Regions from separate parts of the Streptomyces sp. NPDC007907 genome, predicted to be linked through region 4. Evidence: riboswitches for the same ligand, from Rfam matches in the RefSeq annotation. Region 4 holds a riboswitch; each other region holds the start of a gene.

Region 1 (7,365 bases), on a different contig from region 4:
TTGTTGACCGGGGCGGTGATCAGGAAGGCGACCGCGAAGCCGCCGAGGAGGGCGGACCAGAAGAGTCCGTCGGACAGGTGGGCGTCCATCGCGCCGGGGGTGAGGGCGATGATCGCGTTGTCCACGAGTTCCATGACCGCGATGGAGACCGTGTCCGCGGCGAGGGCGACCCGGATCGCGGCCCGCAGACCGAGGCCGGCCCGCAGGACCGCGAACAGGGTGAACGAGTAACCGAAGAGGAACGCGAGCCCGATCGCCAGCACCATGGTGGGCACGTTGTCCCACCCCAGGGCGGTGCCGATCACCATGCCGAGGATCTCGCCCAGGGCGCACCCGGTCAGACAGTGCAGCGTCGCCTTGACGGCGGTCCCCCAGGACGCGGTCCCGTGCGGCTGCTTCTCGGGTTCATGAGCGGTGTGGTCCATGAGCCCCACTATATACCCCCCAGGGGTATCTGGGCGAGAGGCCGGACCCTACCTCGCGGGCGGGTCGTCCGCCCTCCGGCACCGCCCGCGGGCGGTCCCATGATCGACTTAGAGTGGTCGCCATGACGACACACCCGGCCCCAGCCCCCGATCCCGCCCGGCCGAACGGGGCGCCCACGCCGTCCCGGGACGTCCGGGACTACCTCTCCGGACTGTTCTCGCTGGAGGGCAGGACCGCGGTGGTCACCGGGGGCAGTTCCGGCATCGGCCGCGCCATCACCGGCGCCCTCGCACGCGCCGGGGCGAGCGTCGTGGTCGTGGCACGTGGCGAGGCCGGCCTGGCCGCGACGGTCGAGGAGCTGACGGCCGAGGGCTGCCGTGCCGCCTGGGTCGGCGCGGATCTGAGCACCCGCGCGGGCGTGCGGACCGCCGCCGAGCGGGCGGTCGAGGCGTTCGGGGAGCCCGACATCCTCGTCAACAGCGCCGGGATCAACCTGCGTCCGCCGATGGACGAACTCGGCGAGGACGTCTGGGACGCCACGATGGCCGTCAACCTGGAGGCGCCGTTCCTGCTCGGGCAGCGCTTCGGCCCCGGGATGGCGGAGCGGGGCCACGGACGGATCATCCACATCAGCTCCCAGCAGGCCCACCGCGCGTTCGTCCAGAGCGGGGCCTACGGCGCCTCCAAGGGCGGCCTCGAGGCGTTGACGCGCTCCCAGGCCGAGGCATGGTCGCCGCGCGGCGTCACCTGCAACCTCCTCGTGCCGGGCTTCGTCATGACACCGCTCAACGCCCGGCTGTCGTCGGACCCGGAGAAGGTGGCCGCCCTCGCCGCCCGCACGATGATCGGGCGCAACGGTCTCGCGGAGGACTTCGCGGGCGCGGCGGTCTTCCTGGCGAGCGGGGCGTCCGCCTACGTCACCGGGCAGTCGGTCTTCGTCGACGGCGGACTGTCCGTCCACTGACGGCGGACCGCCCCTCCCGCTGACGGCGGACTGTCCGTCACCGGGGCCCCGCGTCGGCGGGGAGTCCCCCGGACGGTAGGCAGCCGACGGGCGATGGCCGGTGCTCGGTGTCACGCTGGGCACAGGACCCGCGGAAGGGAAGCATCGCCATGATCACGACGGAGTACGTCCCCGGTTCTCCCTGCTGGCTCGATCTGGGCGCTCCGGACGTCCGGGCCGCCGCCGGCTTCTACGGTGCCGTCCTCGGGTGGGACTACGAGTCCATGGGCGAGAGCGAGGACTTCGAGGGCGGGATGTTCAAGAAGGACGGCAAGACCGTCGCCGGACTCGGCAAGCTGACCGAGGAGGGCGCGCGTCCGGCCTGGATGCTCTACTACAGCGTCGCCGACGCGGACGCCACGACCGAGGCCGTGCAACAGGCCGGGGGCACCGTGCGAGTGGCGCCGATGGACCTCGACGACTGGGGCCGGATGGCCCAGTACAGCGACCCGCTGGGCGGCCAGTTCGCCGTCTGGCAGCCGGGCACGAACAAGGGCATGGAGCTGGTCGACCAGCCGGGCTCACTGTCGTGGACCGAGCTGTACACGACCGACGCCACGGCCGCGCGCGCGTTCTACGGCTCCCTCTTCGACTGGCAGTTCAGCGACATGCCGCTGCCGGGCGGCGCGGGCACGTACACGCTGATCACCCCTGCGGGGCTCTCCGAGGACCGGATGCACGGCGGACTCATGCAGCTCGGCAAGGAGGACCTGACGCTGACGGGCGGGCGGCCGTACTGGCACCCGGTGTTCGCCGTCGACGACTGCGACGCCACGGTCGCCCAGGTCACCGCGAACGGCGGCAGCGTGCAGATGGGCCCGGCGGACATGGAGGGCGTCGGCCGGCTCGCCGTCTGCCTCGACCCGGCGGGCGCGGACTTCGTGGTGCTCGCCCCGTCCGAGGGCTGAACCAGGGCGTCGCCCCCGGCTCGCCCCGGACTGAACCGGCACCTGTGGCTGATGCCGCAGCACCTCCCGGGCCAGGCCCGCGTCCGGGAGCGGGGCGGGAGCCGCGTCCGGGAGCGGGGCGGGAGCCGCGTCCTGCTGCGCGACCGCCGCTTCCTCGCCCTGTGCTGCGCGTACGGCACCTACCTGCTCGCCTACAACCAGCTGTACCTGGCCCTGCCGGACGAGGTGCAGCGCGCGGCGGGCTCCCAGGCGCCGTTGTCCTGGCTCTTCGCGCTGTCGTCGGTGCTGGTGGTGTGCGCCCAGCTGGTGGTGTGCGCCCAGCTGCCGGTGACCCGCTGGGCGGGCGACCGGCTGGACCTGCGCCGCTCCATGGCGGCAGGGCTGCTGCTGATCGCCTCCGGCTTCGCGGTGGTGGCCGCGGCACGGCCCGCCGGCTGGACGGGCACCGCCGGGCTGCTCCCGGCCGCGGGTTTCGTGATCTTGCTCACCGTGGGGCAGATGCTCGTCGTGCCCGCAGCCCGGGCGTGGGTGCCCGACCTCGCCGAGGAGGGCCGGCTCGGGCTGTACACCGGTGCGTTGTCGTCGGTGTCCGGGCTGATCGTCCTGACCGGGAGCGCGGCCACCGGGCTCCTGCTCGATCCGGGCCTGCCGGCCGCCGTGCCGTGGCTGGTCCTCGCGGCCGTACCGGCCCTGGCGGTGGCGCTGTTGCCGCGCCGCGGGAAGGGCGCGGACGCCACGGCCTGACACGGCGCCGGGCCCCCGCGGCAGCCTGACACGGCTCCGGGCCCCCGGCGGCAACCGGGCACACGGACACGTCACTCCGCCGGGCGACTCGCCCGGCCCCGGAATTCCCTGCCGGCACCCTCCGGGGACACCGCCGCGGAACTCGGTGGTCACGCCGCGCCAGTATCCTGGGTCGGCTGCGGTGCCCCCCACCAATCCCCGTGCCGAAGCGGGGAGTTCGGCCTGCGGCGACGACCTTCCCACACGCATGAGACGAGGACGAGTGCTGCTAGCGGGCCGCTACCGGCTGGATGTTGAGATCGGGCGCGGTGGAATGGGAGAGGTCTGGCGTGCCTACGACACCACGCTCGCCAGAGCGGTGGCCCTCAAGCTGCTGCTGCCCCAGGACACCGATCCCACGGCGACCTCCCGGTTCCGTCTGGAGGCTCAGACCGCCGGGCGTCTCAACCACCCCAACGTTGTGGGGGTCCTGGACTTCGGCGAGTACGACAACCGGCTGTATCTGGTGATGGAGCTGGTCGAGGGCGACAGCCTCGCCGGGGTGCTGGCCGGCTCCGGCGCGCTGCCCGCCGAGCGGGTGGCCCGTCTCGCCGGGCAGGCGTCCGCGGGGCTCGCCGCCGCACACGCGCAGGGCATCGTGCACCGGGACGTCAAACCGGCCAACCTGCTGCTGGACGCGGCCGGCACGCTGAAGATCGGCGACTTCGGCATCGCGCGGTTCCTCGACGACCCCGGCGCCGCCCTCACCGCCACCGGGCAGATCATCGGCACCGGTCTCTACCTCGCGCCCGAGCGGGCCCTGGGCAAGCCCGCCGGGCCGGCCTCCGACATGTACTCCCTTGGCTGCGTGCTCTACCAGCTCCTCAGCGGGCGACCGCCGTTCGAGGCCGACACGGCCGTCGCCCTGCTCCACCAGCACCTCGACTCGGTTCCCGTGCCGCCCCGCGAGCTCGGGGTCGCGGGGCTTCCGCCCGCGTTCGAGAACTACCTCCTCGGTCTGCTCGCCAAGCAGCCCGAGGACCGGCCCACCGCCCAGCAGGCCGCCGAGTGGTTCGCCGCAGGCGCCTGGCAAGGCCTGCCCGAGCCGCTGCCCGAGGTCTCCCCGCCGTTGCGGCCCACCTCCACGTCCGCGGCGACGCCCGCCGGGCCGGGCCCGTACGCCGGCTCCGGGACCGGCAGTCCGACCACGTACGCGCTGCCCGCGACCACGGGTCACCGCACGGCGGCCCGGGCCGCCCAGGCGGGGCGTGCGGGCCGCACCCGCGGGCGCGGCGGTGCCGGCAACCGTACGAGGGTGGCCGCGACGGCCGCCGCCGCGGCCCTCTTCCTCGCGGCGATGCTCCTCGGCATGCGCTGGTTCTCGCCCGACACGACCGCGGAGGGCACAGAACCCGACGCGTCCCCGACGGCGAGCAGCCCCGCCGCCACGGCCTCCGAAGGCTCCGCCGCGCCCGACTCCTCCGGCCGGCAGGCCGATCCGCAGGCCGACCCGGCGGCCGGCCCGGGTACGGCCGACACGCCGGCCACCGGCACCGTGGCCGATGTCACTCCGTCCGCGTCGCCCTCCTCGCCGGCTCCTGACGCGCCCGTGCCGAGCGCGACGGCCCCGACACAGGAGGCGGGCGGCGAGCCGGCGCAGCCGAAGCCCGAGAAGCCGCGCCAGGGCGGGAAAGAGGGCGACTTCGACGACGGCGGGGACGACGGGACCGACGACTGACGCGGCCCGGGCGGCGTGCGACGGGCCCCTGTCCGGCGCGCGTGGATCGGCCGTGAGATGCGCCGGTGTGCGAACGGACGCCCCCTCGCGCGCCCCTTGGGTGGCTTGTCATCGCCCTTACCCCGGCCTTATTGTCACCACGCCTTGGTGAACGGGAAATCCGGTGTGATGCCGGTGCGGCCCTCGCCACTGTGAATCGGGAAGTCCGGCTCCAGCCCTCACGGGCAGCCACTGGGTCCTCGTGACCCGGGAAGGCGGAGTCCGGGCGGTGGTACCCGTCAGCCAGGAGACCGGCCAAGGCGCGTCAACCATCCACGAGGTGCTGGAGAGGGTCTGCTGAGCCATGCACATAGCCGAGGGTTTCCTTCCTCCGGCGCACGCGGTCGCCTGGGGCGTCGCGTCGGCGCCGTTCGTCGTCCACGGGGTCCGGTCGCTCACCCGTGAAGTGCGCGAGCACCCCGAGAGCACTCTGCTCCTCGGTGCTTCCGGTGCCTTCACGTTCGTCCTGTCCGCCCTCAAACTCCCGTCCGTCACGGGCAGTTGCTCGCACCCCACCGGCACGGGCCTGGGCGCCATCCTGTTCCGGCCGCCCATCATGGCGGTGCTGGGCACCATCACCCTGCTCTTCCAGGCGCTGCTGCTCGCGCACGGCGGCCTCACGACGCTCGGCGCCAACGTCTTCTCCATGGCGATCGTCGGGCCCTGGGCCGGATACGCCGTCTACAAGCTGCTGCGGCGCTCCAACGTGCCGCTGATGGTGACCGTGTTCTTCGCCGCGTTCGTCGCCGACCTGTCCACCTACTGCGTCACCAGCGTGCAGCTGGCGCTCGCGTTCCCCGACCCGGGCAGCGGGTTCCTGGGCGCGCTCGGCAAGTTCGGTTCCATCTTCGCCGTCACCCAGATCCCGCTCGCGGTGAGCGAGGGCCTGCTGACCGTGCTCGTGATGCGGCTGCTGGTGCAGTCCAGCAAGGGCGAACTGACCCGGCTGGGCGTGCTCGTCGCGCAGAAGCAGGCGCGGACCGGGACCGAGACCGAGGCGGTGGGCCGATGAAGCGGAACACGAAGATCAACCTGCTCCTGCTGATCGCCGTGGCCGCGCTCGCGGTGCTGCCCCTGGCGTTCGGGCTCGGCGACCACAAGAAGGAGCCGTTCACGGGCTCCGACGGCGAGGCGGAGACGGCGATCACCGAGCTGAAGCCGGACTACGAGCCGTGGTTCTCGCCGCTGTACGAGCCGCCGTCCGGCGAGATCGAGTCGGCGCTCTTCTCCCTCCAGGCGGCTCTCGGCGCCGGTGTCCTCGCCTACTACTTCGGCCTGCGCCGGGGCCGCAGGCAGGGCGAGCAGCGGGCGCTGGAGCGACAGTCCGGCAGCACGCTCGCCGGCACCGCCGGGAAGTCCGCCGCGGAAGAGGACTGAGCCCCGGTGCTGCCGATCGACGCGGCGGCGCACGGCAGTCGCTGGCGCCGCCGCCATCCCGTGGACAAGGCCGTGCTGGGGCTCGGCCTCACCGTGCTCGCCATCTCCCTGCCGCCCTGGCCGGGCGCGGCCCTGGTCCTCCTGACGGCCCTGGTCGTGCTGCTGGGTCCGGCCGGTGTGCCCGGGCGGCGGCTGTGGCGGGCCTACCGGGTGCCGCTGGGCTTCTGCGTGACCGGAGCGCTCACACTGCTCGTCCAGGTGGGCGGGCCGGGAGGGCTCGTCGCGCTCGCCGCCGACGGGCCGGTCCGGGCCGGGGAGTTGCTGCTGCGCACCTCGGCGGCCTCCCTGGGCGTGCTGCTGTTCGCCTTCACCACGCCCATGTCCGACCTGCTGCCCCGGCTGGTCGGGGCCGGGGTCCCCGCGCCGGTCGTCGACGTCGCGCTCGTGACGTACCGGATGAGCTTTCTGCTGCTGGACTCGATGCGCCGCATCCGGGAGGCCCAGGCGGCCCGGCTCGGCCACACCGGCCGGGCCGCGGAGTGGCGGTCCCTGGCCGGGCTCGGCGCCACCGCGTTCGTCCGCGCCTTCGACCGGGCCACCCGGCTCCACGCCGGGCTCGCCGGGCGCGGCTACGACGGCACCCTGCGGGTCCTGGTGCCCGAGGCCCGGGTCTCCGTCCGCTTCACGACGGCCAGTTGCGCGCTGCTCGCGGCGGTGGCCGTCCTCACACTCGTCCTGGAAAGGCCGCTGACATGAGCGAGCCAGCCCTCGTCGCCCTGCGGGGCGCGTCCTTCGCCTACGAGGACGGCCCGACCGTGCTCAGCGGGCTCGACTTCGACATCCGGGAGGGCCGCGCGCTCGCGCTGCTCGGCCGCAACGGCAGCGGCAAGACCACGCTGATGCGGCTGCTCTCCGGCGGCCTGAAACCGCACGAGGGGCGGCTGACGGTCGAGGGGCGGCCGGTGGCGTACGACCGCAAGGGGCTGACCCGGCTGCGGACGACCGTGCAGCTGGTGGTGCAGGACCCGGACGACCAGTTGTTCGCGGCCTCCGTCGAGCAGGACGTGTCGTTCGGGCCGCTGAACCTCGGTCTGGACGACACGCAGGTCCGGGCGCGGGTGGCGGAGGCACTGGCCGCCCTGGACATCACG
Region 2 (7,365 bases), on a different contig from region 4:
GGCGATCCGCTTGAACGCCGTCTCCATGTCACCGCGCGCGGCCCGCCCGTCGAGCCCGCGCCCGTAGGCGTAGCCGCCCCACACCGCGTACACCTCGGCGAGGTCCGCGTCGGAGCGCCAGTTGCGGGCGTCGATCAGCGGCAGCAGACCGGCGCCGTACGCCCCCGGCTTGGAGCCGAAGATGCGGGCCGTGGCCCGGCGGCGGTCGCCGTGCTCGGCGGTGTCCTGGTCGGCATGGGCCCGGACGTAGTTGGACTCGGCCGGTTCGTCCAGCTCGGCCACCGTGCGCACGGCGTCGTCGATCAGGCCCACGACGTGCGGGAACGCGTCCCGGAAGAAGCCCGAGATGCGGACCGTCACGTCGATGCGCGGCCGGCCGAGCTCCGCTAGCGGGACCACCTCGAACCCGGTCACCCGGCGCGAGGCGTCGTCCCACACCGGCCGGCAGCCCAGCAGCGCCAGGATCTCGGCGATGTCGTCGCCCTGGGTGCGCATCGCCGAGGTGCCCCACACCGTCAGGCCGACGGACGTCGGGTACTCACCGGTGTCCTGCAGATACCGCTGCACCAGCGAGTCGGCGAGGGACTGCCCGACCTCCCAGCTCAGCCGGGACGGGATGGCCTTGGGGTCGACGGAGTAGAAGTTGCGGCCCGTCGGCAGGACGTTGACGAGCCCGCGGGTCGGCGAACCGGACGGACCGGCCGGGACGTAACCGCCCCGCAGCGCCCGCAGGATGTGCCCGATCTCGTCGGTGGTCCGCTCCAGCCGGGGCACGACCTCGGTGCAGGCGAACTCCAGCACGGCGACCGCGTCGGGCAGTTCGGTGCCGAGGACCTCCCGGACCAGAGCCGGGCCCTCGGCGACCGCCCAGCCGCGCTCCTCCATGCCCTCCGCGATCCGCCGGCACAGCTGCTCCAGCAGGTCGATCGCGTCGGCCGCACTGCGCGCGGGGCCGTCCACCAGGTCCGTCAGCTCCACCGGCACCTTCACCGGGGCGCCCGGCTCGGCCAGCAGTTCCTTCTCCACCAGCCCGAAGTGCCGCGCCAGCGAGGCCCTGAGGCCCGGCAGCGCGTTGGCCTGTCCGCCCCACACCTGCGAGGCGCGCAGCACGGCCAGCACGAGATTGACGCGCGGCTCGCCGACCGGCCCGCCGCCCAGGATGTGCAGGCCGTCGCGGATCTGCACGTCCTTGATCTCGCACAGATAGCCGTCGATGTGCATGACGAACTCGTCGAACTCCTCGTCGTCCGGCTGTTCGTCGACGTGCAGGTCGTGGTGGAGTTCCGCGGCCTTGACCAGCGTCCAGATCTGGGCGCGCACGGTCGGGGCCTTCGCCGGGTCCAGGTCGGAGACGAGCGCGTACTCATCGAGGAGCTGCTCCAGCTTGGCCAGGTCGCCGTAGGTGTCGGCCCGGGCCATCGGCGGCACCAGGTGGTCGACGACCGTGGCGTGCCCGCGCCGCTTGGCCTGGGTGCCCTCGCCCGGGTCGTTGACGATGAACGGGTAGACCAGCGGCAGGTCCCCGAGGACCGCGTCCGGGGCGCAGCCCCCGCTGAGCCCGAGCCCCTTGCCGGGCAGCCACTCCATGGTGCCGTGCTTGCCCATGTGCACGATGGCGTCGGCGCCGAAACTGTTCTCCAGCCACCGGTAGGCCGCCATGTAGTGGTGGGACGGCGGCATGTCCGGGTCGTGGTAGATCGCGATCGGGTTCTCGCCGAAGCCGCGCGGCGGCTGGATCATCACGACGACGTTCCCGAACTGCAGGGACGCCAGCACGATGTCGTCGCCGTCGACGTACAGGCTGCCCGGCGGCTCGCCCCACGCCTCGGTCATGGCGTCCCTCAGCTCCGGGTCCAGCTTCTCGAACCACGCCCGGTAGTCCGCCAGCGGCACCCGCGCGGGCGCGGCGGCCAGCTGCTCCTCCGTCAGCCACTCCACGTCGTGGCCACCGGCGTTGATGAGCCGGTGGATCAGCTCGTCGCCCTGGTCCGGATGCCCCTCGACGACGTACCCGGCGTCCCGCAGCGCGTCCAGCACCCGCACCGCCGAAGCCGGCGTGTCCAGCCCGACCGCGTTGCCAACCCGCGAGTGCTTCGTCGGGTACGCGGTGAAGACCAGCGCCAGCTTCTTCTCGGCGTTCTCCTTGTGCCGCAGCCGCGCGTGCCGTACGGCGATGCCGGCGACGCGCCCCGCACGCTCCGGGTCGGCGACGTAGACGGGCACGTCGTCCGGGCCCTGCTCCTTGAAGGAGAACGGCACGGTGATCAGCCGCCCGTCGAACTCCGGGATCGCCACCTGCATCGCGGCGTCCATAGGGGAGAGGGCGGCGTCCGAGTCCGCCCAGGCCTGCCGCGAGGACGTCAGGCACAGGCCCTGCAGCACGGGGATGTCCAGCTCGGCGAGGGCGCCGATGTCCCAGGCCTCCTCGTCGCCGCCTGCCGAGGCCTGCGAGGCGTGCGTGCCGCCGGCCGCGAGGACGGTGGCGACCAGGGCGTCGGCCTGCCCGAGAATCTCGTACAGGCCCGCGTCCGCCCCGCGCAGCGAACCGCAGTACACGGGCAGCGCGTTGGCGCCCCGCGCCTCGATCGCGTCGCACAGGGTGTCGACGAAGGCGGTGTTGCCGCTCAGTTCGTGCGCCCGGTAGAAGAGCACGCCGACGGTCGGACGGCCCTCCACGCGGGCGCGCTCGCCGTGGACGCCGTACTCCGGCATCTTCCGCGGCTCGTCGAACCCCTCGCCCGTCAGCAGCACGGTGTCCGAGAGGAACCGGGCGAGTTCGGTGAGGTTGTCCGGCCCGCCCTCCACGAGGTACCTGAGCGCCTCCGCGACGACACCGGCCGGGACGGACGACTCGGCCATCAGCTCCGCGTCCGGCACGGCCTCGCCGCCCAGCAGCACGGTGGGGATGCCGGAGGCCCTCAGCGCGGCGAGCCCGTCCTCCCAGGCCCGCTTGCCGCCGAGCAACCGGACGACGGCGACGGACGCCCCGTCCAGCAGGGCGGGCAGCTCCTCCCGGACGTCCACGCGGGTCGGGTTGCCGATCCGGTAGTCGGCACCGGAGGCGGCCCGGGCCGCCAGCAGGTCCGTGTCGGCGGTCGACAACAACAACACAGTGCTCATGCGGGTGCTCCCGGTGGAATGAAGGGCAGTCCTTGCGGCGCGCCGGACTCGATGAGCCGCCACAGCGCGTCGGTGTCCGCGTGCTGTTCGATCAGGTCGCCGAGCCGGTCGAGCTGCTCCTCGCGCAGCGCGGCGAACGAGGTGTCCGGCGCGGGCACGAAACGGCGGCCCGCGGCGGCCGCCACCTCGCGCAGAAAGGCCCGCCGGAAGCCGTCCGACTCCAGGGAGCCGTGCCAGTGCGTGCCCCAGGTCTGGCCGACCCGGCAGCCGTCCAGGAAGGGCGTGCCGCCCTGGACGTCGGCGACACCGTGATGGATCTCGTAACCCTCGACCCGCTCGCCGAGGGCCTCGCCCTCCGGCCGGGTGAGGGTCTTCTCGCGGGCGAACCGCACCCGCACGGGCAGGATCCCGAGCCCGCCGACGTGTCCCCTTCGGCTCTCCACGTCGTCCTCGATGTGCTCGCCGAGGATCTGGAAGCCACCGCAGATGCCGAGCACGGGCCGCTGCTCGGCGGCCCTGCGCACCAGGGCGTCGGCGAGCCCGCGCTCGCGCAGCCACTCCAGCGCCCGGACCGTCCCGCGGGTGCCGGGCACGACGACGAGGTCGGCGTCGGACAGCTCCTCCGGCCGGTCCACGAACCGCACCACGACGCCCGGTTCGGCGGCCAGCGCGTCCACATCGGTGAAGTTGGACATCAGCGGCACGGCACAGACCGCGACCCGCAGCACGTCCTCGCCGACGGGCGGGGCGACGACGGACTCCCGGACCGCTCCCCGCAGGGAGACCCGCAGTCCGTCCTCCTCGTCGATCCCGAGCCCGTGCCGGAACGGCAGCACGCCGTACGTCTTCCGCCCCGTGAGCCCGTGCAGCATGTCCAGGCCCGGTTCCAGCAGGGAGACGTCCCCGCGGAACTTGTTGACGAGGAACCCGGCGACGCAACGCTGGTCCTCGGGCGACAGCAGCGCCACCGTCCCGAAGAACGAGGCGAACACCCCGCCCCGGTCGATGTCGCCGACGACGAGCACGGGCAGCCCGGCGCCCCGGGCGATCCCCATGTTCACGATGTCCGTCCGCCGCAGGTTGATCTCGGCGGGAGAACCGGCCCCCTCACAGATCACCGCGTCATACGTGCCCCGCAACTGCTCCAGGCAGTCCAGCACCGTCCCGAGCAACTGCTGCTGCCGTCCGCCGTGGTAGCCGCGCGCGCTCAGCTCCCCGACCGGCTTGCCCAGCAGCACGACCTGACTGCTCTGCTCGCCACCGGGCTTGAGCAGCACCGGGTTCATCAGCGCGGTCGGCTCGACGCGGCAGGCCTGCGCCTGCATGGCCTGTGCCCGCCCGATCTCGGCCCCTTCCGTCGTCACGAAGGAGTTCAGGGACATGTTCTGCGCCTTGAAGGGCGCGACCTTGACGCCCTGGCGCACCAGCCACCGGCAGATCCCGGCGGTCACGACGCTCTTGCCGGCGTCGGAAGTGGTACCGGCGACGAGAAGCCCACCGCTCATGTCATTTCCCCCTCTTCAGCGACCGCGCACCCCGGAGCGACGGCGCACTCCCGAGCGATCGCGCACCTCTGGACAACCGCGCACTCGTCAACAACCGCGCGCCCGCGCACACCCCGAGCGCGAGCCATGTCACGCGCTTCGACAGCCGTACGGCCCGTTCGACGTCCCGCGTGCCGACGGCACGCCCCCCGGTGTTCAGCACGGGCCGGTGCTCCACCCGCCCGCCGTACGACAGCGTCCCGCCGAGACGCACCCCGAGCGCCCCGGCGAACGAAGCCTCCACGGGCCCGGCGTTGGGACTCGGATGCTGCGCCGCATCCGCCCGCCAGGCCCGCACGGCCCCTCGCGGATCCGGCCCGGCCAGGGCGGCGAGGACGGCGGTCAGCCGCGCTCCGGGCCACCCCGCGAGGTCGTCCAGGCGTGCGGAGGCCCACCCGTAGCGGCGGTAGCGGGCCGACTTGTGCCCGACCATGGCGTCCAGGGTGTTGACGGCCCGGAACCCCAGCAGCCCCGGCACCCCGCCGACGGCGCCCCACACCAGAGCCCCCACCACCGCGTCGGAGGTGTTCTCGGCGACCGACTCGACCACGGCCCGGGCCATGCCGTCGGCGTCGAGGGCCTGCGGATCGCGGCCGCACAGGTGCGGCAGCCGGGCCCGGGCCGCCTCGACGTCCCCGGCCTCCAGGGCCCGCCCGATGGTCCGGGCCTCCCGGGCGAGTGAAGTCCCCCCGACCACGGCCCAGGTGGCGGCAGCGGTCAGCGCGACGGAGGCGGCGGGGGAGGTGCGTACGGCACGCGCGGCGACGGACCCGAGGGCGACGGCCCCGCCGGCACACACGGCGGTGTGCAGCGCGCCCCACCCGCGATGGTCCCGCCACAACACCCGTTCCACGGCGCCCGCGGCCCGCCCGAACGCGGCGACCGGATGCCCCCGGCGAGGATCACCGAGCAACAGGTCACCGATCAGACCGGCGGCGGCGCCGTACGCGAAGACGCGACCGGCACCCATGGGCTCAGCCGGCCAGGAGGGCGGGCAGGGGTGGGGTGGTGAACCTCGATCGGCAGCCGCGCATGGCGATATGTGTCCTCACTCAGGGTGTCCGCGCCCTGGTTCGACGAGATCGGCGGTGAGAGTTCCTGGCTCCCGGGGGATTGCTACCCCGGTGACAGTGGCGGGACCGCGCCGGACTTTCACCGGCTTCCTCTCCTGCCGCCGTACTGGCCCCGGCAGTCCACCACGGCCGGGAACGGCCGTCAACTTGCCGTTGACCTGCGAGGGGAGAGTGTGGAGAACCCCACATCGCCCCCTGCCCCGCATGACGACCGGGCGGCACGGGACCAAAGTCCCGTGCCGCCCGGCGGACACGATGTGCGGTGGGGCGCTCAGGCCACGATCAGATAGATCCCGTAGCCCACGGCCGCCGCACAGGCCGCGAAGCACGCGTACGCGCCGGTGACGGCGAGGCTCGCGGACCCGCCCTCCGCCACCGCCCGCTCGCGGCGGGAGAGACCGGTGATGCCGAGGGTGAACAGGCCGACGAGGGCCACGGTGACCACGAGGCTGACGCCGAAGACGGAGCCGAGGGCCGCCCAGTCGATCTTCATATCCGAGACTCTTCCTTGTAACCGGTGGCGGTCAGACCGTGGTGGTCGTGGTCGGCGTGCGCTCGGCGGTGGCCTGCGCCGGGAACGTCGGGACCGGGTCCGCCGACGCCGTGCCTCCCGCAGGGGGCGGCGTCACGGCGGCGATCGCCGTGGTGACCACGCCCGCGGGCTCGGCGCCGTCGTTCTCGCTGTCGGTGTCGTTGACGTTGGTGTGGTCGACCACCTCGCGCCGCGACAGCTTCCAGATCGTCGCGCTGGAGGCGATGAGGAAGACGGCCACCACGGCGGTGCCCCAGCTGCCGAAGCCGGTGACGTACTCGGCGAGCGCGCCCACCAGGGCCGCGGCCGGCAGCGTCAGACCCCACGCGACGAACATCCGCGTCGCGGTGGACCAGCGGACCACGCCGCCCTTGCGGCCGAGTCCGGCACCCATCACCGAACCGGACACGGAGTGCGTCGTGGAGAGGGAGAAACCGAGGTGCGAGGAGGCCAGGATGACCGTGGCCGCGGAGGTCTGGGCGGCGAAGCCCTGCTGCGGCTGGAGGTCGGTCAGTCCCTTGCCCATGGTGCGGATGATGCGCCAGCCGCCCAGGTAGGTGCCGAGCGCGATGGCGAGACCGGCCGAGAGGATGACCCACATGGGCGGGTCCGAGTCGGGCGCCACGGCGCCGCCGGCGACCAGGGCGAGAGTGATGACACCCATGGTCTTCTGTGCGTCGTTGGTGCCGTGCGCCAGGGAGACCAGGCCCGCGGAGGCGATCTGGCCGGCCCGGTAGCCCTTCTTGGACGCCTTGTCCTCGGCCTTGCTGCCGAGGGAGTAGGTCAGCCGCGTGGCCAGCATCGCCGCGATGCCCGCGACCAGCGGGGCGGCGATCGCCGGGATCAGCACCTTGGTGACCAGCACGTCCCCGTGCACCGCGCCGACACCCGCCGAGGCGATCGTGGCACCGATCAGACCGCCCATGAGGGCGTGGGAGGAGCTGGAGGGCAGACCGACGAGCCAGGTCAGCAGGTTCCAGAGGATCGCGCCGACCAGGGCGGCGAAGATGACCTCGGGACGGATGCCGGCCTCGTCGACGAGGCCCTTGGAGATCGTGTTGGCGACTTCGACGGACAGGAAGGCGCCGACCAGGTT
Region 3 (7,365 bases), on a different contig from region 4:
CCAGGCGCTCCCAGTCGATGTCCCCGCCGGTCACGAACGCGCCGAGGTTCACCGAGCCCAGGTTGCAGACCGCGGTCTCGCCGTCGTCGGTGACCTCCAGGATCTCCGTGCAGAGGTTGGAGGAGTGCACGACGTGGCCGGGCTCGGCCGTCTGGTTGGCGGTGCGGTTGGCGGCGTCCTTGAAGGTCATCCAGCCGTTGCCGGTCTGCGCGAGGGTGCGCATCATGCGGCCGTACAGCTCACGGGCGGGCAGGGTCTTCTTCGCGAGGCCCTTCGCCTCGGCCGCCCGGTACGCGGCGTCGAACTCCTCACCCCACAGGTCGACCAGCTCCGGCACGTCCGAGGGGGAGAACAGCGACCACTGCGCGTCGGTGTTCACGCGCCGCATGAACTCGTCCGGCACCCAGTGTGCGAGGTTCAGGTTGTGCGTACGGCGGGCGTCCTCACCGGTGTTGTCGCGCAGCTCAAGGAACTCCTCGATGTCGGCGTGCCAGGTCTCCAGGTAGACCGCGGCGGCGCCCTTGCGCCGGCCGCCCTGGTTCACGGCGGCGACCGAGGCGTCCAGGGTCTTCAGGAACGGGACGATGCCGTTGGAGTGCCCGTTGGTGCCGCGGATCAGTGAACCGCGGGCGCGGATCCGGGAGTAGGCGATGCCGATGCCGCCGGCGTGCTTCGACAGCCGGGCCACCTGGTGGTACCGGTCGTAGATTGAGTCCAGTTCGTCCTGCGGGGAGTCCAGGAGGTAGCAGGACGACATCTGGGGATGCCGGGTGCCGGAGTTGAAGAGCGTGGGGGAGGACGGGAGGTAGTCGAGGCGGCTCATGAGCGAGTAGAGAGCCGCGACCTCGTCCACCGCGCGTGTGGTGTCGTCCTCGGCGAGGCCGCACGCCACCCGGAGCATGAAGTGCTGGGGCGTCTCGACGACCTTGCGGGTGTGCGGGTGACGCAGCAGGTAGCGGCTGTGGAGGGTACGCAGGCCGAAGTAGCCGAAGCGGTCGTCGGCCGCACGGTCGATCAGCGCGTCGAGGCGGGCGGCGTGGACGCGCACGAACTCGGCGGTGCGGTCGGCGATGAGCCCCTCGCGGTGGCCGACCGCGACGGACCCGGTGAAGGACGTGACGCCCTGCGAGGCGGCCTCCTCGCGGATGCCGATGGTCAGCAGCCGGGCGGCCAGCCGGGAGTAGGCGGGGTCCTCGGAGATCAGACCGGCCGCGGCCTCCGTCGCCAGCTCCCGCAGCTCCCGCTCGTCCGCCTGCGCGGACCGGCCGCGCAGCGCGGCGGCGGCGACCCGGTCGGGGTCGGCGTCGGGGAGGTCGGCGGTCAGCTCGCTCAGGGTCCGCAGCAGCGTGGCACCGGGAGCGTCGTGCTCTTCTTCGGCTGAGACCGGTTCGGCTGGCGCGATGGTCACGTGGGGCTCTCCCTCGCTCGGCACGGGGGCCTCGTCGAGGGCAGGGGGCAGCACACGAGCGCACGCGGCGTCGCGTCCACCGGCCCACTCCACGAGGCCCGGACGTCAGGGCACACCGGCCGGGTGGCCGGGTGCGCTGTCGGCAGGTCCTCGGACTGACCCCTGTGCAGGGCGGCACCCGGAACACGGCGGTTCCGGGAACAGACATGCACAAGTACACCGTTGCGGGACAGTTCCGGATTCGCACCGGATTCCCCTGCGGCGACAGCGAGCATGAGCATACATCTTGTGCCGGGTTCGAACGGCACCCCCAGATGTTGTGTCGTGCTGGTTTCAGAGCGTCAACTCATAGGTGAGATGAGTGATGTCCGTCAGCTCCGGGAGGGGGTTCCCGTCACGCTCGGGTGTGCGAGTGAAGCCCAGGCGTTCGTAGACGCGATGGGCGGTGTGCACGGGGGGCCGGGCCGACAGCACGACGCTCCGGCAGCCCGGGGTGGCCCGCGCCCGCTCGACGCAGGAGCGCTGATGAGCGTGTACGACAGCGGGCCGCCGTGGTGAGTGGTCTCGGCGGCCCGCTGCGGGTGTTGTGTGGTGGTGCGAGGTCAGTGAGCCGACCCGGCCGTCGCAGGCGGGAGTTCCACCTGGACCCCGGGGTCGCCCGCGTCCGCCGTGTAGTCCTCCGGCTTGGTCTCGTCGATGCCGTCGGGGGCCTTCAGGGCCTTCAGGACGAAGGTCAGGACCACCGTCACCACCACGTTCAGGACGAACGCCGTGAGGCCGATGTAGCCGATCTCCCCGATGCCCGGGATCTCCTTCGCGGAGCCGCCGAAGTGCTTCTGCGTCGGGGAGGCCACGCCGTACGCCGCGGCCGTGCCGTAGATCATGCCGACCGCCCAGCCCGCGAGCAGGGCCCAGCGGTGGAACCAGCGGGTGAACAGGCCGCCGACCAGGGCCGGGAAGGTCTGCAGGATCCAGATGCCGCCCAGCAGCTGGAAGTTGATGGCGACCGTCTTGTCCATGGTGAGGACGAAGGCCAGGGCGCCGACCTTCACCAGCAGGGAGACCAGCTTGGAGACCTTGGTCTCCTGCGCGGGGGTGGCGTCCGGCTTGATGAAGTCCTTGTAGATGTTGCGGGTGAAGAGGTTCGCGGCCGCGATGGACATGATGGCCGCGGGCACCAGCGCGCCGATGCCGATCGCCGCGAACGCCACGCCCGCGAACCAGTCCGGGAACATCGTCTCGAACAGCTGAGGGATCGCCAGCTGACCGTTCTGCACCTTGATGCCGGCCGCGATCGCCATGAACCCGAGCAGCGCCAGCAGGCCCAGCATCAGCGAGTACAGCGGCAGGATCGTGGTGTTGCGGCGGATCACCTCACGGCTCTTCGAGGACAGCGTCGCCGTGATCGAGTGCGGGTACATGAACAGCGCCAGGGCGGATCCCAACGCCAGCGTCGCGTACGTCCACTGGCCCGGCTCGGCCGGTGCCAGCGCCCCGCGCGGCGCGCCCGTCGCCGGGTTGGTCTGGCTGAACGCGTCACCGGCCTTGGCGAAGATGTCGTCGAAGCCGCCCAGCTTGATCGGGATGTAGATGATCGCCACCGCGATGACGATGTAGATCAGTGTGTCCTTCACGAACGCGATGAGCGCGGGGGCCCGAAGACCCGACGAGTACGTGTACGCCGCCAGCACGCCGAACGCAATCAGCAGCGGCAGGTCCTTGATGAACCAGTTGGTGTTCTCGCCGCCGCCGACGCCCATCACGTCCAGCACGGCCTGGATGCCGACCAGTTGGAGGGCGATGTACGGCATCGTCGCCAGGATGCCGGTCACGGCCACGGCCAGCGACAGACCCTTCGAACCGAAGCGGCCGCGCACGAAGTCGGACGTCGTGACGTACCCGTGCTTGTGGGACACCGACCACAGGCGCGGCAGGAAGGTGAAGATCAGCGGGTACACCAGGATCGTGTACGGCACGGCGAAGAAGCCGGCCGCGCCCGCCGCGTAGATCGCCGCCGGCACGGCGACGAAGGTGTACGCCGTGTACAGGTCGCCGCCGAGCAGGAACCAGGTGATCCAGGTGCCGAACGAGCGGCCGCCCAGGCCCCATTCGTCCAGGCTGTGCTCGTTCTCGGCCTTGCGCCAGCGCGCGGCCAGGAAGCCCATGACCGTCACGGCCACGAAGAAAAAGATGAAGACGGCGAGTGCGACGCCGTTCACGCCGTCCTTCACTGCGACGCACCGCCCTTCGCGGCCGAGCGGGCGCGCTGGTCACGCTGCCACAGCTTGTAGGCGATCATCGTCAAAGCGGTGGAGATGAGCACCCACGCCATCTGGTACCAGTAGAAGAACGGGATCCCGATGAAGGCCGGGTCGGTCTTGGCGTACGAGCCGACCCACAGCATGGCCACGAAGGGTGCGACAAGGCAGAGCCCGATGACGACGCGCACGGGCGTCACCACCGGGCCTCTGCTGGATTCTGGGGCTTGCGACATCAGGCGGCTCCGTCCCCTCAGTGATCACCTGGGCAATGCGCAGGCAATCTAGGTCAGGGCACGGCGCAAGCGGAACCCCTCGTCCGCAATGCGGTTCCCGAAAGGACCGGGGATCCGGCCGCCGCCGCGTCAGTCCTGGGGCCGCTTCAGCCGGGCCACGAACTTGTACCGGTCGCCCCGGTAGACCGACCGCACCCACTCCACGGGCTGGCCCTCCCGGTCCAGCGAGTGCCGGGAGAGCATCAGCATCGGCAGCCCGACGTCCGTGCCCAGCAGACCGGCCTCGCGCGGAGTCGCCAGCGACGTCTCGATGGTCTCCTCGGCCTCCGCGAGATGGACGTCGTAGACCTCGGCCAGCGCGGTGTAGAGGGACGTGTACTTCACCAGCGAGCGCCGCAGCGCCGGGAAGCGCTTCGCGCTCAGGTGGGTGGTCTCGATGGCCATCGGCTCGCCGTTGGCCATGCGCAGCCGCTCGATGCGCAGCACGCGTCCGCCGGGCGTGATGTCGAGCAGCCCGGCCAGCCGGTCGTCGGCGGTGATGTAGCCGATGTCCAGCAGCTGCGAGGTGGGTTCGAGGCCCTGGGCGCGCATGTCCTCGGTGTACGAGGTCAGTTGCAGGGCCTGCGAGACCTTCGGCTTGGCGACGAACGTGCCCTTGCCCTGGATGCGCTCCAGCCGGCCCTCGACGACCAGTTCCTGGAGCGCCTGGCGCACGGTCGTGCGCGAGGTGTCGAACTCCGCCGCCAGGGTGCGCTCGGGCGGGACCGGCGTGCCCGGCGCCTGGGTCTCGGTCATGTCGAGCAGGTGTTTCTTCAGCCGGTAGTACTTGGGCACGCGCGCGGTCCGGACGGGCACCCCGTTCTCGTTCTCCGCACTGCTGACGTCGGTGCTCATGCTCCGCCTTCCCGGCCCGGTCTGCCGACACGATCCCACTTGTATACCGTCGGCGCCTCTTTTGGTCTAGTCCACCGTTCTCTGTGGTCTACCCGCAGTATGCCGTGTTCCGCTCGGGTTTTCGCTGGCTTCTTACTTAAAGGTTCCTGCATATGTAGGTCGCATAACGGCTGGTCAGAGCTTTATCGAGGCCCTTGACAGGCCTTCTGGTCTGGTCCAAGCTCCCCGGTACTGGTCTACACCATTGGTCCAGGCCCGGCCCCACGTTCACTGCGGGGAGCCAGGGGGGTTGTGGGATCCCTGAGGAGGGTGGCGTGAAGCGCAAGCTGACAGCCGCGATCGGTATCGCGGGCATGATGGTCTCCATCGCGGCATGCGGGGGCGAGGGTGACGGGGGCTCGGACAAGGGCGCGGACGCCAAGGAGCTGACCGTCTGGCTCACCGTCGACGCCCAGAACAACTGGCCCGGGCTGGTGAAGGCCACCGACGCCGCGGTGAAGAAGAAGCACCCCGGCCTCAAGATCAACCACGAGTACTACGGCTGGCCCGACAAGAACGCCAAGCTCGACGCCGTCCTCGCCACGGACAAGGCCCCCGACGTGGTCGAGATGGGCAACACCGAGATGCTCGGCTACATGGTCAAGGGCGCCTTCGCCCCGCTCGACCAGGGCACGTTCGACAACTCCGACGCCTGGCTGGACGGCCTCAAGGCCTCCGTCACCTACCAGGGCAAGACCTACGGCGTCCCGTATTACGCCGGCGGTCGCGTCGCCAACTGGCGCAAGGACGTCGCGGCCTCGGCCGGCCTGAAGACACCCCCGAAGACCTACAAGGAGCTGACCGCCGCCCTGGACAAGATCCAGAAGAAGGAGGGCGACAAGTTCAGCGCCTGGTACCAGCCCACCCGCGACTGGTACGCGGCCATGTCCTTCGTCTACGACGCCGGCGGTGCCATCGCCACCGAGTCGGGCGGCCAGTGGAAGGCGTCCCTCTCCTCGCCCGAGTCCCTCAAGGGCCTGAAGGAGTTCAAGAACGTCGTCGACTCCTACATGCACGGGGACAAGACCAAGGACGAGTCCGACCGCTACATCGTCTACGGCCAGGGCAAGTCCGCCATGATCTTCGCGGCCGCCTGGGAGGGTGCCACCGCCGAGGACCCGAAGAACGACAAGACCGGCAAGCTCAAGGGCAACCTCGAGAACTTCGTGATGCCCGGCCCGTCCGGCAAGAACATGCCCGTCTTCCTGGGCGGCAGTGACCTCGCCGTGCCGGTCAAGTCCGACGCGCAGGCCCTGGCCGCCGAGTGGATCAACGCGTTCACCGGCTCCTCCGGGCAGAAGGGCCTGATGGCCAAGGGCAACCTGCCCAACAACAAGACCGACCTCGCGACGCTCAAGAACGACCCCAAGACGGCGGTCCCCGCCACCGCGGCCGAGTCCAGCTGGTTCGTCCCGATGGCGCCCGGCTGGGGCCAGGTCGAGAAGGCCCAGATCCTGCAGACCATGCTGCAGAGCATCGGCACCGGCAAGAAGTCCGTCGAGGCCGCCGCCAAGGAGGCGGACGCCGCGATCGACAAGGTCATCAACACCAAGTGACCTGAGCGCGGGGCTCCCGGCTTGCGGAGCCCCGCCGTCCGTACGACCTGAGGGACCGCCGAGGAGCGCGCGATGAGTGCCGCAGAGACCACCACCCCTGCCAAGGTGCCGCCACCGCGGCAGGCACCACCGCCGCCCCCGAAGGACCGGCGGCCCCGCGGACAGCGCACATCCGGCGGGGCCCTGGCCCCCTGGCTGCTGCTCGCGCCCTGCCTGCTGATCCTCGCCCTGGTCATGGGCTATCCGCTGGCCCGCCTGGTCTCCTTGTCCTTCCAGAAGTTCGGCCAGTCCCAGCTGTGGGGCTTCCAGCCGGCCGAGACGGTCGGGTTCGACAACTTCGCCGAGGTGCTGGGCGACGGCGAGTTCTGGGCCGTCGTCGTGCGCACGATCGTCTTCGCGGCCGGTGCCGTCGTCCTCACCATGGTGATCGGCATGGCGCTCGCCCTGCTGCTCCAGCGGGTCTCCGGCTGGCTGAAGATGCTCATCAACATCGTGCTGGTGGCCAGCTGGGGCATGCCGGTGATCGTGGCGACCACGGTCTTCAAGTGGCTCTTCGACTCCGACTACGGCGTCTTCAACGCGCTGCTCAGCAAGCTGCCCGGCGTCGAGATGGTCGGCCACAACTGGTTCGCGAGCGGCCCCGAGGGGCTGGCCGTGATCATGCTGCTGGTGATCTGGGGAGCCGTGCCGTTCGTGGTCATCACCCTCAGCGCCGGTCTCACCCAGGTCCCGAAGGAGCTGGAGGAGGCCGCCCGTCTGGACGGCGCGGGCTCCTGGGGCGTCTTCCGCTTCGTCACCCTGCCCGTCCTCAAGCCGATCATCGTGATGCTCACGACCCTGTCGGTCATCTGGGACATGGGCGTCTTCCCCCAGGTGTTCGTCATGCGGGGCGGCCACCCCGAGCCGGAGTTCCAGGTCCTCAACACCTACTCCTACGACCGGGCGTTCGTGGTCAACGACTACGGCCAGGGCTC
Region 4 (7,365 bases):
GGTGGCAGGGCGTCCACCAGCCGGCGCACGATCGAGCGGGCCTCGTCGTGGTCCTCGATGTGGCCCAGGATGCCCATCAGCATGAGGGCGACGGGCTGGTCGAAGTCGAGTGTCTTCCCGGCCTCCCGGACGATGGTGTCCGGATCGCGCAGGTCGGCGTCCACGTAGTTGGTGACGCCCTCCGCCGTACTGGTGAGCAGGGCGCGGGCGTGGGCCAGCACCAGGGGGTCGTTGTCGACGTAGACGATCCGGCTCTCCGGGGCCACCCGCTGGGCGATCTGGTGGGTGTTGTCCACGTTGGGCAGGCCGGTGCCGATGTCCAGGAACTGGCGGATGCCCTCTTCGGCGGCCAGGTGGCGGACGGCGCGGGCGAGGAAGTAGCGGGCCGCGCGGGCCCCGGTCTCGATGCCGGGGAAGACCTCACGGAACGCGTCACCGGCCACCCGGTCGACTTCGTAGTTGTCCTTGCCGCCCAGCCAGTAGTTCCAGATGCGGGCCGAGTGCGGCACCGAGGTGTCGATCTTGGGGAACGGCTCCTGCTCGGAGTTCTCCACGTGGTCGGTCATGGACGCTCCTGCGTATGTGGTCGAGGAAGCCCCACGTTATCCGCTCCGGCCTCCGGAGAGGATCAACTCCATTGCAGCGCACACGAGTTCCCCGTCATCTCTCACCACACTCTGGCCTCGGCGCCCGCACCCACGGCGCGGCACCCACGCCTCGCCGATCTCGTACACGTCGGCACGGCGCCCCAGCCCGGCGCTTTCCCGGCGGCGTGGGCGGCGTTTGGCGACGCCGGGCGCCCGCCCGGGACCCCCTCGGGCCGATTCCTACGTGCGGGTACAGTAAGCGGGTCGTCATCACACCGTACGGGGGGAAGCCGGTGCAATTCCGGCGCTGGCCCCGCAACCGTGTACCGCCCACCAGGGCGGTGAGCCGGATCGCCGCGTACGGGTCGTGACCGGCTCACGTGCCCGGCAGCGTGCCGGTGCACGGCACCGTCGAGGTACACGGAGCCGAGCCGCCGGGGTGTCCCGTGCTGTCCGGCTCCCCCACAGGGAGAGGCACCCGCCGATCATGAACGTTCGCCGCAGCGCCGCGGTCCTGGCCGCCGTCGCCGTGATCGGCGCCGCCACCCCGGCCGTCGCCGACCCGTCCCCGTCGTCCTCCCAGGCGTTCCCCTCCGCCCTGTACGGCTCGACCGACCCGAAGTACGACGGGGTGTGGCGGCAGTCGCTCGCGCTGCTCGCGCAGGACACGGTGGGTGTGAAGCCCGCCGCGAAGGCCGTGCGGTGGCTGGAGCGCCAGCAGTGCGCGGACGGCTCCTTCGCCTCGTACCGGCCCGACCCCACCGCCGCGTGCGACGCCAAGACCATGCGGGACACCAACGCCACCTCCGCCGCCGTACAGGCCCTGGCCGCGCTCGGCGGGCACGACGACGTCACCGGCAAGGCCGTCGACTGGCTGAAGTCCGTGCAGAACGAGGACGGCGGCTGGGGTTACTCGCCCGGCGGGGCCAGCGACACCAACTCGACGTCGGTCGTGACGGGCGCGCTCGCCGCCACCGGCGAGAAGCCGGACCGGGTCGAGAAGGACGGCAAGTCCCCCTACGACGCCCTGCTGAAGCTCGCCCTGCCCTGCGGCGGGGACGGCGACGGTGCCTTCGCCTTCCAGCCGGACAAGAAGGGCAAGCTCGCCGCCAACGCGGACGCCACCGCCGCCGGTGTGCTCGGCGCCCTGGGCAAGGGCATGGTCGTCGAGCCCGGCACAAAGGCCTCCGGACCGTCCAGTGCCGCCTGCGCGAAGGCCTCGACGCCGGAGCAGGCGGCGGCCAACGGAGCCGCCTGGCTGACCGCCGCCCTGGCCGAGGACGACGGGCACCTGATGTCCGCCCTGGCCGGTGCCGAGCCCCAGCCCGACTACGGCAACACCGCCGACGCGGTCGTCGCGCTCGCCGCAAAGGGCGACACCGCGCAGGCGGAGACGTCCGTGCGGTGGCTGGCGAAGAACGCCGCGACCTGGGCCGCGCAGAGCGGTCCGGCCGCCTACGCCCAGCTGATCCTCGCCGCCCACGCGACGGGCACGAACCCGCGTGACTTCGGCGGCGCGGACCTCGTCAAGCAGCTGAACGCGACGGGCCCGGCCCCGCAGGCCACCGGGAGGACCGAGGCCTCGGCCGCGAAGGAGGACTCCGGCTCGGACTTCTTCGGGGTCTGGTGGTACGTCGGTGTCTGCCTGGTCGCCGGCATCGGCATCGGCTTCCTGTTCACCGGCCGCAAGAAGCAGCAGCACCTGTGATCCGCCGCGCCCTTCTCCTGCTCCTGGTCCCGCTCCTGCTGTGCGCGGGCACGGGCCGGGCCGAGGCCGCCGGGTACCGGTACTGGTCGTTCTGGGAGCGCGACGGCGGCCAGTGGGTCTACGCCACCCAGGGCCCGTCCCTGGCCCGCCCCTCGGACGGCGACGTCCAGGGGTTCCGCTTCGCCGTGAGCGAGGACTCCGCGGACGCGGCACAGCCGCGCGGCAAGGCCGGATTCGCGACGATCTGTGCGAAGACGCCCGCGCGGGAGGGCAGCAAGCGGGTGGCCCTGGTCCTCGACTTCGGCACGCCCTCGGACGCACCCGGTGGCGAGACCCCGCCCGCCGCCCGCACCGCCTGCGCCCGGGTCTCCCCCGACGCGACGACGGCCGACGCTCTGGCAGCGGTGGCGGGGCCCCTGCGCTACGACACGAACGCCCTGCTGTGCGCGATCTCCGGCTACCCGGAGAAGGGCTGCGGCGAACAGGTCGCGCAGAGCGGTGAGGAGAAGCGGAAGCCGGCAGCGGAGCAGGACACCGCGTCGGACGAGGGCCCGTCCCTGGGCCTGGTCGCGGGCATCGGCGTGGTGGCGATCCTGGGCGGCGCGGCGATCTGGCAGGTACGCCGACGTGGGTGACCGCCCCACCCGGCCCGCGGGCAGTCCGGGCGCTGAGGAGTACGAGGGCGCGGGTGACCGCCCCACCCCGCCCGCGGGCAGGCGCGCCGCAGAGGAGCACGAGGGCGCGGGTGACCACCTCACCCCGCCCGCGGGCAGGCGCGCCGCAGAGGAGCACGAGGGCGCGGGTGACCACCTCACCCCGCCCGCGGGCAGCCGCGCCGCAGAGGAGCACGAGGGCGCGGGTGACCACCCCACCCCGCCCGCGGGCAGCCGCGCCGCAGAGGAGCACGACGGCGCGGGTGACCGCCCCGCTCCGCCTGGGAGCAGCCGCGCCGCAGCGGAGTACGCCCCCGTGGGTGACCACCCCACCCCGCCCGCGGGCAGCCGTGCCGCTGAGGAGTGCGAGGGCGTGGGTATCCGTCCCTCCCGGCCTGCGGGCAGTCGTGCCGCCGGGGTGTTGGGGGGCGACCCCCCGCCCCCGCCGGGGCGCCGACGCCGGGCGCAACTGCACCCCGGTGCCTGGTGGCTGTGGGCGCTCGGTCTCGGGACCGCGGCCACCCGCACCACCAACCCCCTCCTCCTCGGTCTCCTCATCGCGGTCTCCGCGTACGTCGTGGCGACCCGCCGCCCCGACACCCCCTGGTCCCGCTCCTACGGCGCCTTCGTCAAACTCGCCCTCGCCGTGATCGGCGTCCGCCTCCTCTTCGCGACCGTGCTCGGCTCCCCCATCCCCGGCACGCACACCCTCCTCACCCTCCCCGAGCTCCCCCTCCCGGCCTGGGCCCAGGGCATCCGCCTCGGCGGCGAGGTGACCGCGGAGGCCCTCACCTTCGCCCTCTACGACGGTCTGAGACTGGCCGCCCTCCTCATCTGCGTCGGCGCCGCGAACGCCCTCGCCAACCCCTCCCGCCTCCTGAAGTCCCTCCCGGGCGCCCTGTACGAGCTGGGCGTCGCGGTCGTCGTCGCCCTCACCTTCGCGCCGAACCTCGTCGCCGACGTCCGGCGCCTGCGCGCCGCCCGCCGCCTGCGCGGCCGTCCGGACCGGGGCGTCAGGGGCCTGCTGCAGGTGGGACTGCCGGTCCTGGAGGGCGCGCTGGAGCGCTCCGTCTCCCTGGCCGCCGCGATGGACGCCCGCGGCTACGGCCGTACCGCCCGGGTCCCGCCCGCCGTACGCCGTACCACCTCCGCCCTCACCCTCGGCGGTCTGCTGGGCGTCTGCGCGGGAACGTACGGCCTGCTCACGGCCGAGGGCGCCGCGTACGGCCTGCCGGTGCTCCTCGCGGGTCTCACCGCCGCCCTCGCGGGCCTCAAGCTCGGCGGCCGCCGGTCCCTGCGCACCCGTTACCGCCCGGACCGCTGGGACGTGCGCGCCTGGCTGGTCGCCGCCTCGGGCGTCGCGGTCGCGGCCCTGCTGGCCCTCGCCGCGGCCCGCGACCCCGCGGCCCTGCACCCGGGTGTGGTCCCCCTGGTCGCCCCCGCCCTCCCCCTCTGGCCGACCGCGGCCGTACTCCTCGGCCTGCTGCCCTCGTTCGTCGCCCCCGACCCCCAGGAGCCGTCGTGATCCGCTTCGAGGATGTCTCCGTGACCTACGACGGGTCGGACGAACCCACCGTCCAGGGCGTCGACTTCGAGGTGCCGGAAGGCGAACTCGTCCTGCTGGCGGGCCCGTCCGGCGTGGGCAAGTCCACCGTCCTGGGTGCGGTCGGCGGGCTCGTCCCGCACTTCACCGGCGGCACCCTGCGCGGCCGGGTCACGGTCGCCGGCCGCGACACCCGCACCCACAAGCCGCGCGAGCTGGCCGACGTGGTGGGCACGGTGGGGCAGGACCCGCTGTCGCACTTCGTCACCGACACCGTCGAGGACGAACTCGCCTACGGCATGGAGTCGCTGGGCCTCGCCCCGGACGTGATGCGCCGCCGCGTCGAGGAGACGCTCGACCTGCTCGGCCTCGCCGGCCTGCGGGACCGCCCGATCGCCACCCTCTCCGGTGGCCAGCAGCAGCGCGTCGCGATCGGCTCGGTCCTCACCCCGCACCCGAGCGTCCTCGTCCTGGACGAGCCGACCTCCGCGCTCGACCCGGCGGCCGCCGAGGAGGTCCTGGCCGTCCTCCAGCGGCTCGTCCACGACCTCGGCACGACGGTCCTCATGGCCGAGCACCGGCTGGAACGCGTCATCCAGTACGCCGACCAGGTCGTCCTCCTGCCCGCCCCGGGCGCCGCCCCGGTCCTGGGCCCCCCGGCCGAGGTGATGGCCGTGTCGCCGGTGTACCCCCCGGTGGTCGCCCTGGGCCGCCTGGCGGCCTGGACCCCCCTCCCCCTGACGGTCCGCGACGCCCGCCGCAAGGCAGGAGATCTCAAGCGCGAGCTGCACAACGCCGCCCCCGAGGGGCGCGGGGAACTGCGCGACAAGCCACCGACATCCCGCACCCGCAAGCGATCGACACCTCCCACCCCCCTGGGCGAGGTACGAGCCCTCTCGGTCACCCGCGGCCGCGTCCAGGCCCTCAGCCACATCGACCTCACCCTCACCCCCGGCGAGACCATCGCCCTCATGGGCCGCAACGGCGCCGGAAAGTCCACCCTCCTCAACGCCCTGGTCGGCCTCGTCGAGCCCAGCTCCGGAACCGTCCGCCTGGGCGAGGCCACGCCCCACCGCACCGCCCCGAAGGACCTCGTCCGCAAGGTCGGCCTGGTCCCGCAGGAGCCTCGCGATCTGCTCTACGCCGACACCGTCGCCGCCGAGTGCGCGGCGGCCGACCGGGACGCGGGCGCGGCCCCCGGCACCTGCCGGGCCCTGGTCTCGGAGCTGCTGCCCGACGTCACCGACGGCACCCACCCGCGCGACCTCTCGGAGGGGCAGCGGCTCGCGCTCGCCCTGGCCGTGGTGCTGACCGCCCGGCCGCCGCTGCTCCTTCTGGACGAGCCGACCCGGGGCCTGGACTACGCGGCGAAGGCCCGGCTGGTGACGGTCCTGCGGGCACTGGCCGCCGACGGGCACGCCATCGTCCTGGCCACGCACGACGTGGAGCTCGCGGCCGAGCTGGCGCACCGGGTGGTGCTGCTGGCGGAGGGCGAAGTGATCGCCGACGGGCCGACGGCCGACATCGTGGTGTCGTCGCCGTCGTTCGCCCCGCAGGTCACGAAGATCCTGGCGCCGCAGCGCTGGCTCACGGTCACCGAGGTCCGTGCGGCCCTGCACCCCGAGGCCGGCTGATGGGCGCCCCGACGACCCGCGTGCGGCAGGCCCGGGCCGTGCGCCTCGGCCCGCGCTCCGTCCTCGCCCTGGCCCTGGTCAGCGCGGTGGGCGTCGCCGGTTTCACGTGGCCCTTCCTCACCCCGCCGACCTCGCGGCTCAGCGCGCACGCCCAGGACGCGCCCTGGCTCTTCGCGGGCCTGCTGGTGCTGCTCGTAGCGGTGGCGGGCGCGGCCGTGGCGGAGGCCGGTCTCGGCCCGAAGGCGGTCGCGATGCTCGGTGTGCTGGCCGCCACGGGAGCGGCCCTGCGGCCGATCGGGGCCGGTACCGCCGGCATCGAGCCGATGTTCTTCCTGATGGTGCTGAGCGGCCGGGTGCTCGGCCCGGGTTTCGGCTTCGTCCTCGGCTCGGTGACGATGTTCGCGTCGGCGCTGCTCACGGGCGGGGTCGGGCCGTGGCTGCCGTTCCAGATGCTGGCGATGGGCTGGTTCGCGATGGGGGCCGGTCTGCTGCCGGGCCCCGACCGGCTGCGCGGCCGGGCCGAGCTCGTGATGCTCGCCGGTTACGGCTTCCTCGCCGCGTTCGCGTACGGCACGGTGATGAACATGGCGGGCTGGCCGTTCATGGGTGCTCTCGCCTCGAACGTGGCCTTCGACCCGCACGCGCCGGTCGCCACGAATCTGGCCCGTTTCGTCGCGTACTGCGTCGCCACTTCGCTCGGCTGGGACCTGGGCCGGGCGGTCGTCACGGTCGTGCTGACGCTCACCGTCGGGCCGGCGGTCCTCAGGGCGTTGCGCAGGGCCACGCGCCGGGCGGCCTTCGAGACGCCGGTCACGTTCGAGGCGTCCCGGCGGTGAGGCGCCCCACATGACCCGGGTCACGTACGAAGCGAGGTCGTGGAGAGCGCACCAGGTCACAGCCGGAACCCTCGTCCCGGATACGGCCACTTCTAGCAAGAGAGGGCTTTGCGGGCAGCCTCGGTAGCTGTTCCTCTGGACCCGAGGCGGCGGCCTCCGATCCCCTGGGCCGCCGCCTTTCCCGTGGGGCGATCTCGAGGGGCGCCTCGCCCGTGACCGGCATCGAGATCCGCGTCCGGGTCCGGTCATGGCCGGGCGCGGACTGCCGCGACGCATTGTCGGGCCGGGGGTCCGCACGGAAGTCTCCTTGCCTGTGACCAGTGCAGAGGTTGGAGAGTCCATGCGTTCCCCGCTCATTCGTTCCTTCTCGCAGCTCGATTCCCTGGACCCGGGCCTCCCCGTCG

The links. A riboswitch is a leader RNA that binds a small molecule or an ion and turns the genes downstream of it on or off. The one in region 4 is predicted to bind cobalamin.
Region 1: it holds a riboswitch for cobalamin, as region 4 does, so the genes downstream of both, ACFZDI_RS13795 (energy-coupling factor ABC transporter permease) here and ACFZDI_RS20025 (prenyltransferase/squalene oxidase repeat-containing protein) in region 4, are expected to answer to the same signal.
Region 2: it holds a riboswitch for cobalamin, as region 4 does, so the genes downstream of both, ACFZDI_RS27550 (cobalamin biosynthesis protein) here and ACFZDI_RS20025 (prenyltransferase/squalene oxidase repeat-containing protein) in region 4, are expected to answer to the same signal.
Region 3: it holds a riboswitch for cobalamin, as region 4 does, so the genes downstream of both, ACFZDI_RS02255 (ribonucleoside-diphosphate reductase subunit alpha) here and ACFZDI_RS20025 (prenyltransferase/squalene oxidase repeat-containing protein) in region 4, are expected to answer to the same signal.

What each region holds. Positions count from the first base shown of each region.
Region 1 is NZ_JBIBKR010000003.1:523,587-530,951, forward strand. Features, by position in the region: gene ACFZDI_RS13770 (DUF4396 domain-containing protein) at 1-425, opposite strand, end outside; gene ACFZDI_RS13775 (SDR family oxidoreductase) at 548-1,390, shown strand; gene ACFZDI_RS13780 (VOC family protein) at 1,540-2,337, shown strand; partial or broken gene ACFZDI_RS13785 (MFS transporter) at 2,377-3,081, shown strand; gene ACFZDI_RS13790 (protein kinase) at 3,344-4,798, shown strand; cobalamin riboswitch at 4,927-5,112, shown strand; gene ACFZDI_RS13795 (energy-coupling factor ABC transporter permease) at 5,142-5,849, shown strand; gene ACFZDI_RS13800 (energy-coupling factor ABC transporter substrate-binding protein) at 5,846-6,214, shown strand; gene cbiQ (cobalt ECF transporter T component CbiQ) at 6,221-6,970, shown strand; gene ACFZDI_RS13810 (ATP-binding cassette domain-containing protein) at 6,967-7,365, shown strand, end outside.
Region 2 is NZ_JBIBKR010000007.1:56,630-63,994, reverse strand. Features, by position in the region: gene cobN (cobaltochelatase subunit CobN) at 1-3,120, opposite strand, end outside; gene ACFZDI_RS27555 (cobyric acid synthase) at 3,117-4,625, opposite strand; gene ACFZDI_RS27550 (cobalamin biosynthesis protein) at 4,627-5,634, opposite strand; cobalamin riboswitch at 5,735-5,869, opposite strand; gene ACFZDI_RS27545 (hypothetical protein) at 6,009-6,230, opposite strand; gene ACFZDI_RS27540 (inorganic phosphate transporter) at 6,262-7,365, opposite strand, start outside.
Region 3 is NZ_JBIBKR010000001.1:482,778-490,142, reverse strand. Features, by position in the region: gene ACFZDI_RS02255 (ribonucleoside-diphosphate reductase subunit alpha) at 1-1,408, opposite strand, end outside; cobalamin riboswitch at 1,532-1,729, opposite strand; partial or broken gene ACFZDI_RS02250 (GNAT family N-acetyltransferase) at 1,742-1,933, opposite strand; gene mctP (monocarboxylate uptake permease MctP) at 2,011-3,639, opposite strand; gene ACFZDI_RS02240 (DUF3311 domain-containing protein) at 3,636-3,902, opposite strand; gene ACFZDI_RS02235 (UTRA domain-containing protein) at 4,032-4,796, opposite strand; gene ACFZDI_RS02230 (extracellular solute-binding protein) at 5,111-6,391, shown strand; gene ACFZDI_RS02225 (carbohydrate ABC transporter permease) at 6,464-7,365, shown strand, end outside.
Region 4 is NZ_JBIBKR010000004.1:817,455-824,819, reverse strand. Features, by position in the region: gene ACFZDI_RS20030 (SAM-dependent methyltransferase) at 1-566, opposite strand, end outside; cobalamin riboswitch at 828-964, shown strand; gene ACFZDI_RS20025 (prenyltransferase/squalene oxidase repeat-containing protein) at 1,075-2,295, shown strand; gene ACFZDI_RS20020 (SCO2322 family protein) at 2,292-2,930, shown strand; gene ACFZDI_RS20015 (CbiQ family ECF transporter T component) at 3,367-4,473, shown strand; gene ACFZDI_RS20010 (ABC transporter ATP-binding protein) at 4,470-6,125, shown strand; gene ACFZDI_RS20005 (ECF transporter S component) at 6,125-6,961, shown strand; gene ACFZDI_RS20000 (argininosuccinate synthase-related protein) at 7,302-7,365, shown strand, end outside.